Regions from separate parts of the Yersinia hibernica genome, predicted to be linked through region 2. Evidence: predicted binding sites of a transcription regulator. Region 2 holds the regulator's gene; the other holds the start of a gene.

Region 1 (8,384 bases), 360 kb from region 2:
CTGGATTTTCACGTACGTAGCCGCGATACATATCGCAGGACGCATCCGACAGCAAATCCATCACCTCACTCCATTCTTTCTTCGGCTCTGGCGGCGGCAACAAATTGGCTTCCAGCACCGCACTGGCATACAGGGCTAAGCTGCTGATAGTGACTTCCGGTAAACCAAATTTAAAGCGAATCATTTCGCCTTGTTCGGTAACGCGTAAGCCGCCTTTCAGGCTACCCGGAGGCTGAGAAAGCAGTGCAGCATGGGCTGGTGCGCCACCACGGCCGATTGAACCGCCACGGCCATGGAACAGTGTCAGCGAAATACCCGCTTTCTCGCAGGTTTTGATTAGCGCATCCTGTGCGCGATATTGCGCCCAAGACGCGGCCATCACCCCGGCATCTTTCGCCGAGTCAGAATAGCCAATCATCACCATTTGTTTGCCTTGGATCAGGCCGCGATACCAGTCGATATTCAGTAACTGGGTCATCACGTCGTCGGCGTTATTCAGGTCATCCAAGGTTTCGAACAGTGGCGCGACCGGCAGAGTGAATGGGCAACCGGCCTCTTTCAGTAGCAAATGCACCGCCAGCACGTCCGATGGCACTTTGGCCATAGAAATCACGTAAGCGGCGATAGAGCCCTGCGGTGCCTCGGCAATCACTCGGCAAGTTTCCAACACTTCTTGGGTGTCGGCACTCGGTTCCCATTTCAGCGGCACCAATGGGCGTTTGGAGTTCAATTCACGAATCAGGAAGGCTTGTTTATCCGCCTCAGACCAGCTTTCATAATCGCCCAAGCCCAAATAACGGGTCAGTTCAGCAATAGCATCGGTGTGGCGGGTGCTTTCCTGGCGCACATCAATGCGCACCAATGGCACACCAAAACAGCGCACCCGGCGCAGGGTATCCAGTAATTGGCCATTGGCGATGATTTCCATGCCACAGGTTTTCAGCGACTGATAACACGCGTAAAGCGGATCCCATAGTTGGTCATTGCTGACCAGCAAGTCGGTTGGCGGCAATACCCGCTCGCCTTTTAAGCGGCTTTCCAGATAGGCCTGAGTGTTGGTCAACTGGGTGCGCACGCGCTTCATCAGTTCACGGTAAGGCTCGAGCACTTCCTCACCGCCCGCCAGCTCGCGCAGTGCTGGCGTACATTCCGACATGGAAAGCTCAGACACCAACACCTGAATATCACGCAGGAACAAATCGGTCGCTTTCCAGCGGCTCAGTAACAGCACATGGCGGGTAATTTCAGCGGTGACATTGGGGTTACCGTCGCGGTCGCCGCCCATCCATGATGTGAAGCGAATCGGCACCGCCTCTACTGGCAAGCGGTAATCAAGGGAGTTTTGCAGCTGCTCGTTAAATTCACGCAAAAAGGCAGGCACACCCTCCCATAGACTATTTTCAACCACGGCAAAGCCCCATTTGGCTTCATCAACCGGGGAGGGGCGGATTTTGCGAATTTCGTCAGTATGCCATGATTGTGCGACTAACTGCCGCAAACGACGCATGATCTTGTTGCGTTCGTAATCGGCTAAATCATTGTGATCCAACTGGCTCAGGCAAGTATTCACTTCGACCAGTTTATGAATCAGGGTGCGGCGGGTGATTTCAGTTGGGTGAGCGGTCAACACCAGCTCAATGGACAACTCATCAACCGCGCGGCGCATGTCTTTGTCACTCAGCTTTTTGTCTTTTAAGCGGGTGAACAGTTGAGCCAGGGCTTCCGGATTACTTGCGGCTTCACCGTGTGGCGAAATACTGTGATATTGCTCTGCCGTATTCGTCAGATTGAGAAATTGGCTAAAAGCACGGGCTACCGGCAGCAGCTCGTCGTTAGATAAATTTTGCAGCGTTGTCAGCAGTTCTTGACGGCTCGCTTCATTACCAGCACGCGAAGATTTAGATAATTTACGGATGGTTTCTACTCTATCAAGGATGTGTTCGCCGAGTGCTTCCTTGATGGTGTCTCCGAGTAGTTTGCCGAGCATACTGACGTTACTTCGCATTGCGGAATATTGTTCGTTCATATGACCCCTGACCCATATCCCCTTCACCCTTGACGCCGCAGGGTGGTTAGCGGCGCTCACTCAACCAAATGACTGACCAGTGTCAGCGCATCGGGATTCGTTCACTTGCTGCCAACCAGCAACACCAATGACTTTGGGTATAAACTTTTATGGTTTCTTTTTGTAAATTAGTTTCATCTAAAAGGCTAAGATGGACAAATCCACTCGCCACGTTCAATTCCATACCCCAATTGACACTATTTTCAGCAAAAAAACATCATTTTTAGGGATATTGCTGAAATTTAATTACTGCAGCCAGATTATCAGCCTAGCTTATCGGCAATATTGATCCGCCTACCCCATACGAGTTATTTTTGCTGACAGAAATGGTCAACTAACTGGCCAATCAGCTCGCGGGTTGGCTCGATAAAGGCCATATCAATAAATTCATCCGGCTGATGGGCTTGATTGATAGACCCGGGGCCTAACACCAATGTCGGGCAAATTTGCTGAATAAATGGCGCTTCGGTGCAATAGTTAACCACTGCCGTGCGCTCACCCAGTAATTTTTCGATAACTCCGACCATATGATGATCCGTCGGACATTCATAGCCTGGAATTGGCGGATGCAGTTCATCAATACTCAAGCGGCCCGGCCAGCGCGCACTCACTGGTGCCAATGCTTCAGTCATCAATTCATTCAGATCACTTAAGGTCAGGCCCGGTAATGGGCGGATATCCATATGTAATTCACAGCAAGCACAGATGCGGTTTGCGGCATCACCACCATTAATATGACCAAAATTCATTGTCGGATAAGGAATGGCAAATGCCGGATTGTTGTAGCGCTCTTGCAGGGTGGTGCGCAGCTTCATAAGCTCGGTAATTGATTCATGCATCAAATCAATGGCGTTAACACCGCGGGCGGGGTCGCTGGAGTGGCCGGACTGGCCAGTAATGCGGATAGCATTGGAAATATGCCCTTTGTGGGCCCGCACCGGTTGCAGTGAGGTAGGTTCACCAATAATGGCGAAGTCGGGGCGCAGCTGGGTAGACGCGGCAAAATAACGCGCGCCTGCCATGGTGGTTTCTTCATCGGCAGTCGCCAAGATATACAGCGGCTTGCTCAGTTTGCTGGCATCAAGATCGCGCACGGCATCGAGAATAAAGGCAAAAAAGCCTTTCATATCGGCGCTACCCAAACCATACAGTTTATTGTCATGCTCGGTCAGGGTGAATGGGTCGCGTGTCCAGCGCCCTTCATCATAGGGGACGGTATCGGTGTGGCCCGCCAGCAGCAAGCCACCTTGACCTTCACCTATAGAGGCGAGCAGATTAAATTTGTGGCGAGCATCAGGCACAGGCTGGATTTCGACACGAAAACCCAGATCAGCAAACCATCCGGCCAACAAGTTGATTAGCGACTCATTACTTTGGTCGAGAGCACTATCGGTTGCGCTGATCGATGGTGTGGCGATTAATGCCCGATACAGCTCAATAAATGGAGGTAATTTCATCTTCACTGTTGACAGCCTTTGGTTAGGGTAGTATCAATATTCATGCATTAATTGTGAATAAAAATACATTAAGCTTGAGCGTAAGGGAACCTAAAAACACCCTTAAACTTACGAAAATGTCAATGCTCAATCACGTGGGGGAACAGTAAAACCTTGCTGAGAACCCAAATAATGGTTTTGAGTATTTATGTCTTTAAACGCATAAATACAATTAAGTCAGAAGGTAAACTAAACCCATGTTGAATACGCTGATTGTTGGTGCCAGTGGTTATGCCGGAGCGGAGCTTACGGCTTACCTTCATCGACACCCACATATGAACATAACCGGTTTAACGGTTTCAGCGCAAAGTGCAGATGCAGGAAAATTACTTTCTGATCTGCATCCGCAACTAAAAGGTGTAATCGATCTGCCGCTACAACCCTTGGTGGATGTGGCTCAGGCGGCAAAAGGTGTGGATGTTGTGTTCCTCGCCACCGCCCATGAGGTCAGCCATGATTTAGCCCCCCAATTCCTGGCTGCGGGCTGTGTGGTATTTGACCTCTCCGGCGCATTCCGGGTTCAGGATGTCGCTTTCTACAGTCAATATTACGGCTTTGAACATCAACATGCTGATTGGCTGGATAAAGCCGTCTATGGATTAGCGGAATGGCAAGCCGAAGAAATTAAACAGGCGCAATTGATTGCCGTGCCGGGTTGCTACCCAACCGCATCCCAATTGGCGCTTAAGCCATTGGTTGATGGCGATTTACTTAATGAAGCACAATGGCCGGTGATTAATGCCGTCAGTGGTGTGAGTGGCGCGGGCCGCAAAGCCAGTATGGGTAATAGTTTCTGTGAAGTGAGCTTACAGCCGTACGGTTTATTTAATCATCGCCATCAGCCGGAAATAGTCGCCCACCTTGGCACGCCGGTGATTTTTACTCCGCACTTAGGTAATTTCGCCCGGGGTATCTTGGCGACCATCACTTGCCGCCTGAAAGCGGGGGTCACAGCAGCAGATATTGCTGAGGCATACCACCGTGCTTATCAGGATAAGCCACTGGTGCGGCTTTATAAGCAAGGTGTTCCGGCACTAAAAGCGGTGGTGGGTTTGCCTTTCTGTGACATCGGTTTCTCGGTACAGGGCGAACATTTAATTATTGTCGCGACAGAAGATAACCTGCTGAAAGGGGCCGCAGCTCAGGCCGTGCAATGCATGAATATACGTTTTGGCTTTGCGCAAACTCAGTCCCTGCTGTAAGTCACAGCAGGGTTTGTCACCGAGTCGAAACTGACATTTTTATCCAATTATATTGAGGCGAAACATGATGAACCCGTTGGTCATTAAATTAGGTGGCGTGTTGCTGGACAGCGAAGAAGCGTTGGAGCGCCTGTTTACTGCATTGGTGACCTATCGTGAGAAACATGAGCGCCCGCTTGTGATTATGCACGGCGGTGGTTGTCTGGTGGATGATTTGATGAAAAAACTCGCCCTGCCGGTAGTGAAGAAAAACGGCCTGCGCGTGACCCCAGCCGATCAGATTGACATTATCACTGGTGCATTAGCGGGCACAGCCAATAAAACCCTGCTGGCTTGGGCGGTAAAACACCAAATTAATGCCGTCGGTTTATGTCTGGGTGATGGTAATACGGTTGAGGTCACACCATTAGATGCCGAGCTGGGCCACGTAGGTAAAGCTTTGCCCGGCTCTGCCGCATTGGTGCAAACCTTACTGGCAGCAGATTACATGCCAATCATCAGCTCTATCGGTATTACTGTTGATGGCAAATTGATGAATGTGAATGCCGACCAGGCGGCGACGGCTTTGGCGGCGACACTGGGAGCAGATTTGATTTTACTGTCGGATGTCAGCGGCATTTTAGATGGTAAAGGCCAGCGCATTGCGGAAATGACAGCACAAAAAGCCGAGCAACTTATTGCTCAGGGCATCATTACTGACGGCATGGTGGTTAAAGTGAATGCGGCGCTGGATGCGGCTCGTTCATTGGGCCGCCCGGTGGATATCGCCAGTTGGCGTCATGCAGATCAGTTGCCAGCATTGTTTAATGGGGTACCGATTGGTACGCGCATTCTGGCTTAATACTGTTCAAACAGACTATTATGAATTTCTATTTAGCGATCTAGGGAAGCAAAATTATGGCATTGTGGGGCGGACGGTTCAGTCAGGCAGCAGATCAGCGTTTTAAGCAATTTAATGATTCTCTGCGGTTTGATTACCGGTTGGCAGAGCAGGATATTATCGGTTCTGTCGCTTGGTCAAAAGCACTGGTCACGGTTGGCGTTTTAACCGCCGCTGAACAGCAACAACTTGAGCAGGCACTCTCTGTCTTATTAGAGGAGGTACAGGCTGACCCACACGCTATTTTAGCCAGTGATGCGGAAGATATTCACAGCTGGGTTGAAACTAAACTGATTGATAAAGTCGGTGATTTGGGCAAGAAATTGCATACTGGGCGCAGCCGTAATGACCAGGTGGCAACTGATCTGAAATTGTGGTGTAAATTTCAGATAACTGAATTACAAACCGCGGTGCAGCAGTTGCAGCAGGCGCTGGTTATCACGGCTGAAGCTAATCAGGACGCAGTCATGCCGGGTTATACCCATTTGCAGCGCGCCCAACCTGTGACCTTTGCACACTGGTGCCTGGCTTATGCTGAAATGCTGGCCCGTGATGAAAGCCGCCTGCAAGATACACTGAAACGCCTTGATGTTAGCCCGCTAGGCAGTGGTGCATTGGCCGGGACGGCCTATGCTATCGACCGCGAACAACTGGCCGGTTGGCTAGGTTTTGCATCGGCAACGCGTAATAGTCTGGACAGTGTTTCTGATCGTGACCATGTGTTGGAATTACTGTCTGACGCCAGCATTGGCATGGTGCATTTATCCCGTTTTGCTGAAGATCTGATTTTCTTCAACAGTGGTGAAGCGGCATTTGTCGATTTATCTGACCGCGTAACATCAGGCTCTTCCTTGATGCCGCAAAAGAAAAACCCAGATGCACTGGAATTAATCCGTGGGAAATGTGGCCGGGTACAAGGTGCATTGACCGGGATGATGATGACGCTGAAAGGCTTGCCTCTGGCCTATAACAAAGACATGCAAGAAGACAAAGAAGGGCTGTTTGATGCGCTCGATACTTGGCTCGACTGCCTGCATATGGCGGCGCTGGTGTTGGATGGCATTCAAGTGAAACGCCCGCGTTGTCAAGAAGCAGCCGAGCAAGGTTATGCCAATGCCACTGAATTAGCTGATTATCTGGTCGCAAAAGGGGTGCCTTTCCGTGAAGCACACCATATTGTCGGCGAGGCTGTTGTTGAGGCGATTCGTCAGGGTAAAGCGCTAGAGGCTTTATCACTCAATGAGTTGCAGAAATTCAGTGCAGTTATTGGTGATGATGTATACCCAATTTTGGCGTTGCAATCTTGTTTAGATAAGCGGGTAGCGAAAGGTGGGGTTTCACCACAGCAGGTAGCATCGGCGATTGCGGAGGCTAAAAAGCGCTTATTTTAATTCGCAGGATATTCTTTAATATTGAAAACGGGCCATATCCAACCTGGCCCGTTTTGCATTATAGCGGTTTAAATATATTGAATTCGTTACTCATCTTATTTATAAAATTTCAATTCACGTAACAGCAACCGCTGTGTGTTGATTATTTATATTTTCTATAAAATCAATATCATTAATTACATGCTGCTTTATCCTTAATAGAGAGTTGAGTTTATAACCAGAGATGATTATAATAATTATTATCAAATAATGGCGGAATGGTAAAATATCAACTAGCATTAATAAATAAAAATACCCAGGTAAAATAACGATAAATCTTACTCGGATATATTAATTTATTGTCTAACAAGGTATTCAATTTCCTTGAGAATTTACACTCTACTTATTTGATAAAGTAACTTACTTCTCTAATAGAAAACAACGTCATTTTAGCTACCGGATATTTTCTGTTATTTGGTAGTAATGCTATGACTAAATTATATTGTACGGTAATGGCTAATAGTTAATGGATATATTGCTTTTATATTAATAAGGATGAAATCTCATAAATGGATAGTATAGCTAGAGATAGGAAGAGAATAATAAATTCAATGAAGAAAGTTGCATTTGGCATATGTGTGGCGCTGACGGCACAAGGCTATTCAGAGAGAACTCAAGCTGACACCAGAGTAATATCTGCTAATGAGCAAGACATGGTATTAGATGAACTCAAAGTTGAAGGTACCCGCCATTCTCATGAGGGGGATTGGGTCTATGATGAGCCCCGCTCAGTGAGTGAAATATCACGCGAGCAAATGGATAATCGGCCAGCCCGCCATGCAGCAGATATCTTGGAGCAAACGCCGGGTGTGTACTCTAGTGTGAGCCAAAACGACCCGGCGCTTTCGGTTAATATCCGTGGCATACAAGATTATGGCCGTATCAATATGAATATTGATGGTATGCGTCAGAATTTTATGAAAAGTGGCCATGGGCAGCGCAATGGCATGATGTATATCGATCCGGAAATACTGGATAATGTGGTGATTGAAAAAGGAGTGAGCAGCGGTATTGGCGGGGCCGGAGTCATTGGCGGGATTGCCACATTTAATACAATTAATGCCAGCGATTTCCTCGAACCAGGGAAAGAAATTGGTGGTAAAGTCCGCGCACTAACAGGTGATAACGGCACTCAGTTTATTGGTAGTGCCGCACTGGCACTGGGTAATGAATATGGTGATATCTTAATCGCCGCCAGTGAACGTAATCTAAAAGATTATTGGCCGGGTAATAAGGGGTATCTTGGTGAATTACGCATGGGGCGGAGAAAGAATAAATTTGATAGTGATGTCAAAAATAATAAAGTTGCCT
Region 2 (8,384 bases):
CTATTATAGCCAAGTCTTATCTGAATTCCTGTCCTTTTCACTGCTTGATGACGGTGAGATTGCCTGAATCAAGGCCATTATATTGAGATAAAATACCGTGATTATCTAAATGTATCTATTTTAAGCTGTTTTTCTGGTGATGGTTCAAGACGATTTTCTAGCAGCCGATAACTTAATCAAACAATAAGACCGTCCACTGTACTGCTAACGCTTTGTAATCTTAATCATTTTCACATGACCGGGAAAAACCGATGTTAAAAAAGATTACCATTAAAAATGGGCTTATTGCTCAACTAAGCCTTATGTCATTGATTTTACTGATTGTAAGTATCATTGGCATTAATTCAATCCAGGAAAGCTCAGGTGCATTACAGGCCATCAATCAAATTCAAGGGGAAGAGTTAGGTTCATTATCCAATAGTTTTAATGCCACATTAAGTGCCAGAACTGAAGCGGCCTTGGCCATTCATCAATTAGAAATCGGCCTGATTGATGAATCATTACAAACAGCAAAGGAGGCTGAGGCTTCATTAGCATTATCGCAACATGAAATGGCGCGTTTTGTCAGCGCGGTAACTGACCGGGGAGACGGGCAGGCGCTGGCGACTAACATCCAAAAAAGCTATAAAAATTATATTGATAAGGGCGTTATTCCCATGTTGGCCGCCATCAAGGCGGGCTATGCTGATGAATATTATGATGTACTGGAAAAGAATATTACGGCTATCAGCAAAGCTTTTAATAATGATGTCGCCACTTTTCGCAGTTATGCGCTGAATGCTGGCCAACTGCAAATCACTAAAGCCAATAATGCCGCCAAAATTAAATTGGCCATCATTGTGGCTGCGGGATTGATCACTTTGTTCTCTGCGGTACTGGCGTGGTTTGCACTTAAATACATTATTTTGCAACCGCTGGAACAATCAATTCATCAGTTGGAATATATAGCTGCTGGTGATTTGACCCACAGTATTAACAGTGAGGGCAATACGGAGTTAGCTCGACTGGCAAGAGCACTGGAAACCATGCAGCAATCGCTGGTGGTTTCTGTCAGTAATGTGCGGGATGTGGGGGGGCAAATTGGGGTCGGTTCGCGGGAATTAGCCGCGGGTAATAGCCATTTGGCTGAACGAACGGAAGAGTCGGCGTCTTCATTAGAGCAAACTGCGGCCAGTATGGAGCAGTTGACTTCGACGGTAAAAATGAATGCAGAAAACTCGGATCAAGCCAATCGCCTGGCGATGAGTGTGTCGGATATTGCCAGTAAAGGGAGTGAAGCGGTCAGCCATGTGGTGGATAAAATGCAGGCCATAACCACCAGCTCACGGCGTATCTCGGATATTATTGCCGTGATTGATGGCATTGCATTTCAGACTAATATTCTGGCACTTAACGCGGCGGTTGAGGCGGCCAGAGCCGGTGAGCAAGGGCGCGGCTTTGCCGTGGTTGCCGGTGAAGTGCGTAATTTGGCACAACGTAGCGCACAGTCAGCCAAAGAAATTAAAGACTTAATTATCGAATCACAAAACCGGGTGCGGGAAGGTGCGGATATGGCTGAATCGGCAGGAAAAACCATGCATGAGATTGCCGACGAAGTCGGCCGGGTGACCGCATTAATGCGCGAAATTTCTGCGGCTTCTTATGAGCAAAGCAGTGGAATTGAGCAAGTGAATGTGGCTATTGCGCAAATGGATCAAGTCGCGCAACAGAACGCCGCATTAGTTGAGCAAGCCGCGGCCGCGACACACTCATTAGAAGAGCAAGCTGATGCGCTGTCAGCCAGTATGGCGGTATTTAAATTGCAAGGCGATAAATTCGCTGTTGTAGCATAAAAAACAGCGGCTTAGGTGCCGCTGCTCTCTGACATACATCAAGCCACCCACCGGTGGCTTGTGAAATGATTGCCGATAATTACTGCACTTCTTCATCTGGGAATTTAGCGATAAAACCTTCTGCATCTTCAACCATGGATTTGGTGCCGACGAAGAAAGGTGCGCGCTGGTGCAGTTTTTCCGGCACGATATCCAGAATGCGGTTAACCCCATCAGTGGCTTTCCCTCCGGCTTGCTCCGCCAGAAATGCCATTGGGTTGCATTCATACAGCAAGCGCAGTTTCCCTTGTGGGTGGCTGGCGGTGCTTGGATAAATATAGATGCCGCCTTTCAATAGGTTGCGATGGAAATCGGCCACCAGTGAGCCAATGTAGCGCGAAGTGTAAGGGCGCTTGGTCGCTTCATCCTGCTCTTGGCAATATTTGATGTATTTCTTCACACCCAGCGGGAATTTAATGTAGTTCCCCTCATTGATGGAATACATGCAACCGGTTGCGGGATAACGCACTTTTTCGCCGGATAAACAGAAAACACCCAGCGACGGATCATAAGTGAAAGTGTGGACGCCATAGCCCGTGGTATACACCAACATGGTCGACGAACCATACACCACATAACCTGCTGCAACTTGCTTGGTGCCCGGTTGCAGGAAGTCAGCTTCAGTAATGGGGGTGCCAAATGGGGTAATGCGGCGATAGATAGAGAAAATAGTCCCGACGGACACATTGACATCAATATTTGAAGAGCCATCTAGCGGGTCCATCAGAACCACATATTTGGCATTTTCTGCTCGTCCACCATCAAAGATAACAATATCATCTTCTTCTTCGGAGGCGATACCCGCCACTTCCCCACGAGCTTTAAGGGCGGCTTTCAATTTTTCATTGGCAAATAAGTCCAGTTTCATCTGGTCTTCGCCCTGAATATTGGAAACACCGCTAGCACCTAAAATATCAACCAGACCCGCTTTATTGATATCGCGGTGGATAATTTTGGCGCCAAGTTTGATTGCTGAAAGTAATGCAGTTAATTCGCCGGTGGCGTGAGAGAAATCCAGTTGTTTCTCAACGATGAATTCGCCTAACGTTTTCATGACACAATCCCTGAATCTACGGTTAAATATCGATTTATTCGCACCCAATACACTTGATGTTCGCAGTGTAGCCCAAAGGAGATAATGATTCATAGGCAATTCCATTTCTTCTCTTTGATTCTGAGCGGTAGAATGGGTGCAAACTCGAAGCTGATTAATCCGGAAAATTTATGCGTATTCACATATTAGGTATCTGCGGCACTTTTATGGGCGGGCTGGCAATGCTTGCTCGCTCATTGGGTCATGAAGTGACGGGATCGGATGCTAACGTGTATCCCCCGATGAGCACGCTGCTGGAAAACCAGGGGATCGACTTGATTCAGGGTTATGATCCTGTGCAGCTCAACCCAGTGCCTGATTTAGTTATCATCGGCAATGCTATGACCCGTGGTAATCCGTGTGTTGAAGCAGTATTAGAGCAAGGTATTCCTTATGTTTCCGGCCCTGAGTGGTTACATGACCACGTGTTGCCCGGGCGCTGGGTATTGGCGGTAGCCGGAACTCACGGCAAAACCACCACCGCCGGGATGGTGGCCTGGATCCTAGAAGCCTGTGGCTATGAGCCAGGGTTTGTCATTGGTGGGGTTCCGGGTAATTTCGACGTCTCCGCGCGTCTAGGGAATAGCCCATTCTTTGTGATTGAAGCTGATGAATATGATTGCGCCTTCTTTGATAAGCGCTCTAAATTTGTTCACTACAGCCCAAGAACTTTGATCATGAATAACCTTGAGTTTGATCATGCTGATATTTTTGATGATCTCAAGGCTATCCAAAAACAATTCCACCATTTGGTTCGCATTGTGCCGGGGCAGGGTAAAATCATTGTTCCAGATAATGATAACCACCTAAAACAGGTGATGGCGATGGGATGCTGGAGTGAGCAAGAGTTTGTCGGCGAAAGTGGCAGTTGGTTGGCCCGTAAAGTATCGACGGATGCCAGTGTCTATGAAGTGCTCCTTGAGGGGGAATTAGTCGGTGAGGTCAGTTGGTCACTGGTGGGCGAACACAATATGCATAATGGCTTGATGGCTATTGCAGCAGCCCGCCATGTTGGCGTCTTGCCCGCAGATGCATGTCGCGCTCTCGGGGATTTTATTAATGCCCGTCGCCGGTTGGAATTACGCGGTGAAGCTCATGGTGTCACGGTTTATGATGATTTTGCTCATCACCCAACGGCCATCCTTGCCACATTAGCGGCTCTGCGCAGCAAAGTCGGCGGCACGGCGCGCATTTTGGCGGTGCTGGAACCGCGTTCTAACACCATGAAATTGGGGTTATGCAAAAACGAACTCGCCCCCTCATTAGGGCGCGCGGATGAAGTATTTCTGTTCCAGCCGCAACATATTCCTTGGCAAGTGGTGGAAGTGGCTGAAGCCTGTATTCAGCCCGCGCATTGGAGCGCTGACATTGATACTCTGGTTGATATGATTGTGAAAGCGGCGCAGCCGGGTGATCACATTTTGGTGATGAGCAACGGCGGGTTTGGTGGAATTCACGATAAGCTGTTGAGTGAATTAGATAAAAAAGCCGAACAGGAATCACTGCCTCAGGATTAAAGTGGATAAAAAAAGCCCCCGTCGAGCGGGGGAAAAGGGTTCGTCGGATAGACGACGAGGGATTATTCGGTTGTTGTGCAGATTGAACTGACCAACTTGTTTCAATGAATATTCTATTCAATCTGCTGCAATGAATATCTCAACAGATTGAATAAACCATCATGTTCCAAAGTATGCCCCTCTGAGCGGGGCATTTACTTTCACTCTGGCAGCTGAATTTTATTTATAAATCTTGGCTGTTGCGTGCCAATTATTCTCTTCGCGTGCTTCGATAACTTTGTATGCTTTAGCCCCCATGGTATCTGCTTTATCAGACAATGCCTGACGAATATCAGAAGGCGCTCCATTCAAGCCACTGACGGAAATAGTCCCCATCGGCTGCAAGTTAACTGCTTGATTTTCACTGATTGAATCAGCTGAAAAAACACCAAATGACAGAGCAGATAGAATGCTTATGGTTGCGATTGTAGTTTTAACTTTCATATTATTGCCTCTATTTATTCTTTTATCACTTCGATGGAAGTGTGATTTACGTCACGAAAATGAGTATACAGCTAGTCACTAAGAATATTAATAGCGCGCTAATAATATTTAACGTCACTTTATCGTGAGTTACTATTTTTTAAGAACAAAAAGGAATAAAAAATGATTAAAAAACAGCTGTTTTACAAAAAAATGTAATCTTATCAAATTGATAAGTTCTTTTGACCAAAAGTGCGAAAAGTTATGGTGACTTTCACCATAAAGAGAATAAAAACAGGGTTGTCTGGTGGTTTTAAACAGTAATGGCAGCTAAATGCCCTATTTATGGTAGGCAGGCAATAGAGATAAACATGAAAAGAGATAATGCGGCATATAAAAGCCGCATCAGAATATTGGCCGTGAATTAAAGTTCTTGTTCGAACAAACGGAGGATAGCCTCATGTAACTGTTCGACGGTGAAACCCCTAGCTGGAGTAGTGAAAATAGTGTCATCCCCCGCGATGCTGCCGAGAATACCTTCCGCTTTACCTAATGAGTCCAGCAGACGGGCGATCAATTGGGCCGCTCCTGGGCTGGTATTAATCACCACAACCGAATCATTATAATCGACATCTAATACCAGATTTTTGAGCGGGCTGCTGGTTGTCGGAACCCCTAATTCAGCAGGCAAACAGTAAACCATCTCCATTTTTGCATTACGCGTTCTGACCGCACCAAATTTGGTCAACATGCGCGAAACTTTGGACTGGTTAATATTTTCAAAGCCTTCTTCCTGCAAGGCCAAAACAATTTCGCCTTGAGAACTGAATTTCTCTTCTTTCAATAACGCTTTAAACGCCTTGATAAGATCTTCTTGTTTGGCGGGGTTACGCATTTTTTGTGCCCTGAACAGTCAATAGTGAATAGGATTATTATGCATATAAATGAATTTTTATTCAACACGACTATAGAGTATTGGTGATAAAAGCACTGATATCAAGGTGCGCTGGAATTGTAACATTATCCTGCTGTTACGATTATGCTAAATCAACTTTTATTAACATTCGAGTCGAGTAACTAAAATGTTATTAAAATGATGTTGTTTTGATGTAAAGGAAGGGTGTAATGTAACCGCCGATTAACCGGTCACGAATACCGTGAAGGAATTTTAGAATAATGTGCGCTATATCATTAATGAATAAGCGATTTAATCTAAAATACACCAACCTTATGCGCTTTTTTGATGCGTGATATCTCAATCTGACTGTTAATAGATTGTGTTTAAAATCGCAATAAACTAAGGTTCGTAAATAGATGAATTCACGGCAAATTTAAATTAAATATAATAAGGAGTATAGGATGAAAGTTGCAGTTCTCGGTGCCGCTGGTGGTATCGGCCAGGCCCTCGCTCTTCTACTCAAGACCCAGCTTCCTTCAGGTTCAGACCTCTCTTTATATGATATCGCGCCAGTGACCCCTGGTGTTGCGGTTGATCTGAGCCATATTCCGACCGCTGTTAATATTAAAGGCTTCAGCGGTGAAGATGCTACCCCGGCCCTACAAGGGGCAGATATTGTTCTGATTTCTGCGGGTGTTGCACGTAAACCCGGCATGGACCGTTCAGACTTGTTCAATGTCAACGCGGGTATCGTTCGTAATCTGGTTGAGCAAATTGCCCGCACTTGCCCGAAAGCATTAATCGGTATTATTACTAACCCGGTTAATACCACGGTGGCGATTGCAGCCGAAGTGCTGAAAAAAGCCGGTGTTTACGACAAAAATAAATTATTCGGTATTACTACACTGGACACCATTCGTTCGAACACCTTTGTTGCTGAGCTGAAAGGCAAGCAACCTCAGGATATCGAAGTGCCGGTTATTGGCGGCCACTCAGGTGTTACCATCCTGCCATTACTTTCACAAATTCCAGGAATCAGCTTCACAGAGCAAGAAGTTATTGATCTGACTAAGCGTATCCAGAATGCAGGGACTGAAGTTGTTGAAGCTAAAGCCGGTGGCGGGTCTGCGACTCTGTCTATGGGGCAGGCTGCTGCGCGCTTTGGCCTTTCTTTGGTTCGCGCTCTGCAAGGCGAGAGTAATGTGGTGGAATGTTCTTACGTTGAGGGCGACGGCAAATATGCTCGTTTCTTCGCGCAGCCTATTCTCTTGGGTAAAGACGGCGTGGCAGAACGTAAAGATATCGGCAAACTGAGTGCTTTTGAACAACAGGCACTGAACAGCATGCTGGATGTGCTGCACAAAGATATTGAGTTAGGCGAGCAGTTTGTGAAATAAATCAGTGTAGCAGGGGCTAAAGCAGCCCCTGAAATCACGCCATCAACCGCCGCAGCAGTATATCGGCGGTTTTTTTATGGCTGAGTAATAGGTTGCCGTATCCTCATTTTGCGATCCAGAAGATCGCCAGTTTTTGCGTCAAAATAGCGAGTTGGCCAGATTTCGGAAGGATGAATGTCCAGGCATTCTGCAATCAACCATTCCCCCTTAGGCCAAGGGCGGGTTAGCGCATTAGCAAGCGTGGATGAGCTTAACCCTGCTTTGCGAGATAGCGCTGCCAAAGTGGTGTCTTTTTTACGTAGCGCAGCAATGATGTCGGCTGGGTGCCAATCAGATTTCCTTAAAATCATCTTTAATCCTTTTTTTTTCTAAGTGGCTGACGTGTTAGTGATATAAATAACGGTACATTGTTAATCGTACTGTGAACATAAAGTAATCATTTAGAAGCATAGTAACATTTATTTTCTGAAAGATTTTAAATGTTTTCTAAATATTCCTTTTTTGTGTCACAACGCATATTAGGAAGCAACGCCATGAAAAAAGAGTGGTTTGCCGCTAAGGAGTTGGCAGGTCTTGATGGATTACCGTCATCACCACAAGGAGTAAACCTCATGGCTAAACGTGAGGGATGGGAACAGCGCCGCCGCCGTGGTGTTCAAGGGAAGGCTGTCGAATATCATATTGAGAGCTTGCCTATCACCATATTGAATTCATTGCAGTTAAGGGAAGAACCTGCCCAGTATACGGCGACGCGACAAGACCCGCTGGTACTATGGGTTGAAGCCTATTATCGTTTTACCGAGGCTGAACGTGAGCAAGTCATTACATTTATTTTTCGTGAGGGCGCTAAAAGTCTAATAGAGCGATTGACGGCAGATTAGTGTGGATGAGTTGCTGTTTTTGTGACCAATGAAAAAACTCCGACCATTGCGCCGGAGTTTCTAAATAATTTCTTAAAATGAACGTTGTACAGCAATGTGCGCCAACCCTTCCAGAGCTTGGCGATATTCGCTGTCAGGGAGAACCTGCAAAGCCGCAATGGCTTTATCAGCTTCTTCCTCAGCACGCTGGCGCGTATAATCCAGTGAGCCGCACTGCTGCATTGCAACTAATACCGGTGTGAGTAAATGGCGGCCATTTCCTTCT

What was found. Region 2 encodes ArgR, which controls arginine synthesis, uptake and breakdown. Its sites were predicted from a motif close to ANTGAATAAAAATACANT; they were not measured.
Positions count from the first base shown of each region.
Region 1: a site for ArgR is predicted at 3,575-3,592, ahead of argC (N-acetyl-gamma-glutamyl-phosphate reductase). Genes of this name have one in related genera too.

Region 1 is NZ_CP032487.1:125,159-133,542, forward strand. It holds gene ppc (phosphoenolpyruvate carboxylase) at 1-2,026, opposite strand, end outside; gene argE (acetylornithine deacetylase) at 2,374-3,522, opposite strand; gene argC (N-acetyl-gamma-glutamyl-phosphate reductase) at 3,759-4,763, shown strand; gene argB (acetylglutamate kinase) at 4,831-5,604, shown strand; gene argH (argininosuccinate lyase) at 5,661-7,034, shown strand; partial or broken gene D5F51_RS00625 (TonB-dependent hemoglobin/transferrin/lactoferrin family receptor) at 7,583-8,384, shown strand, end outside.
Region 2 is NZ_CP032487.1:481,894-490,277, forward strand. It holds gene D5F51_RS02320 (methyl-accepting chemotaxis protein) at 252-1,832, shown strand; gene fbp (class 1 fructose-bisphosphatase) at 1,912-2,925, opposite strand; gene mpl (UDP-N-acetylmuramate:L-alanyl-gamma-D-glutamyl-meso-diaminopimelate ligase) at 3,096-4,481, shown strand; gene yhcN (peroxide/acid stress response protein YhcN) at 4,701-4,964, opposite strand; gene argR (transcriptional regulator ArgR) at 5,368-5,838, opposite strand; gene mdh (malate dehydrogenase) at 6,303-7,238, shown strand; gene D5F51_RS02350 (helix-turn-helix domain-containing protein) at 7,313-7,588, opposite strand; gene D5F51_RS02355 (DNA-binding protein) at 7,772-8,119, shown strand; gene ispB (octaprenyl diphosphate synthase) at 8,192-8,384, opposite strand, start outside.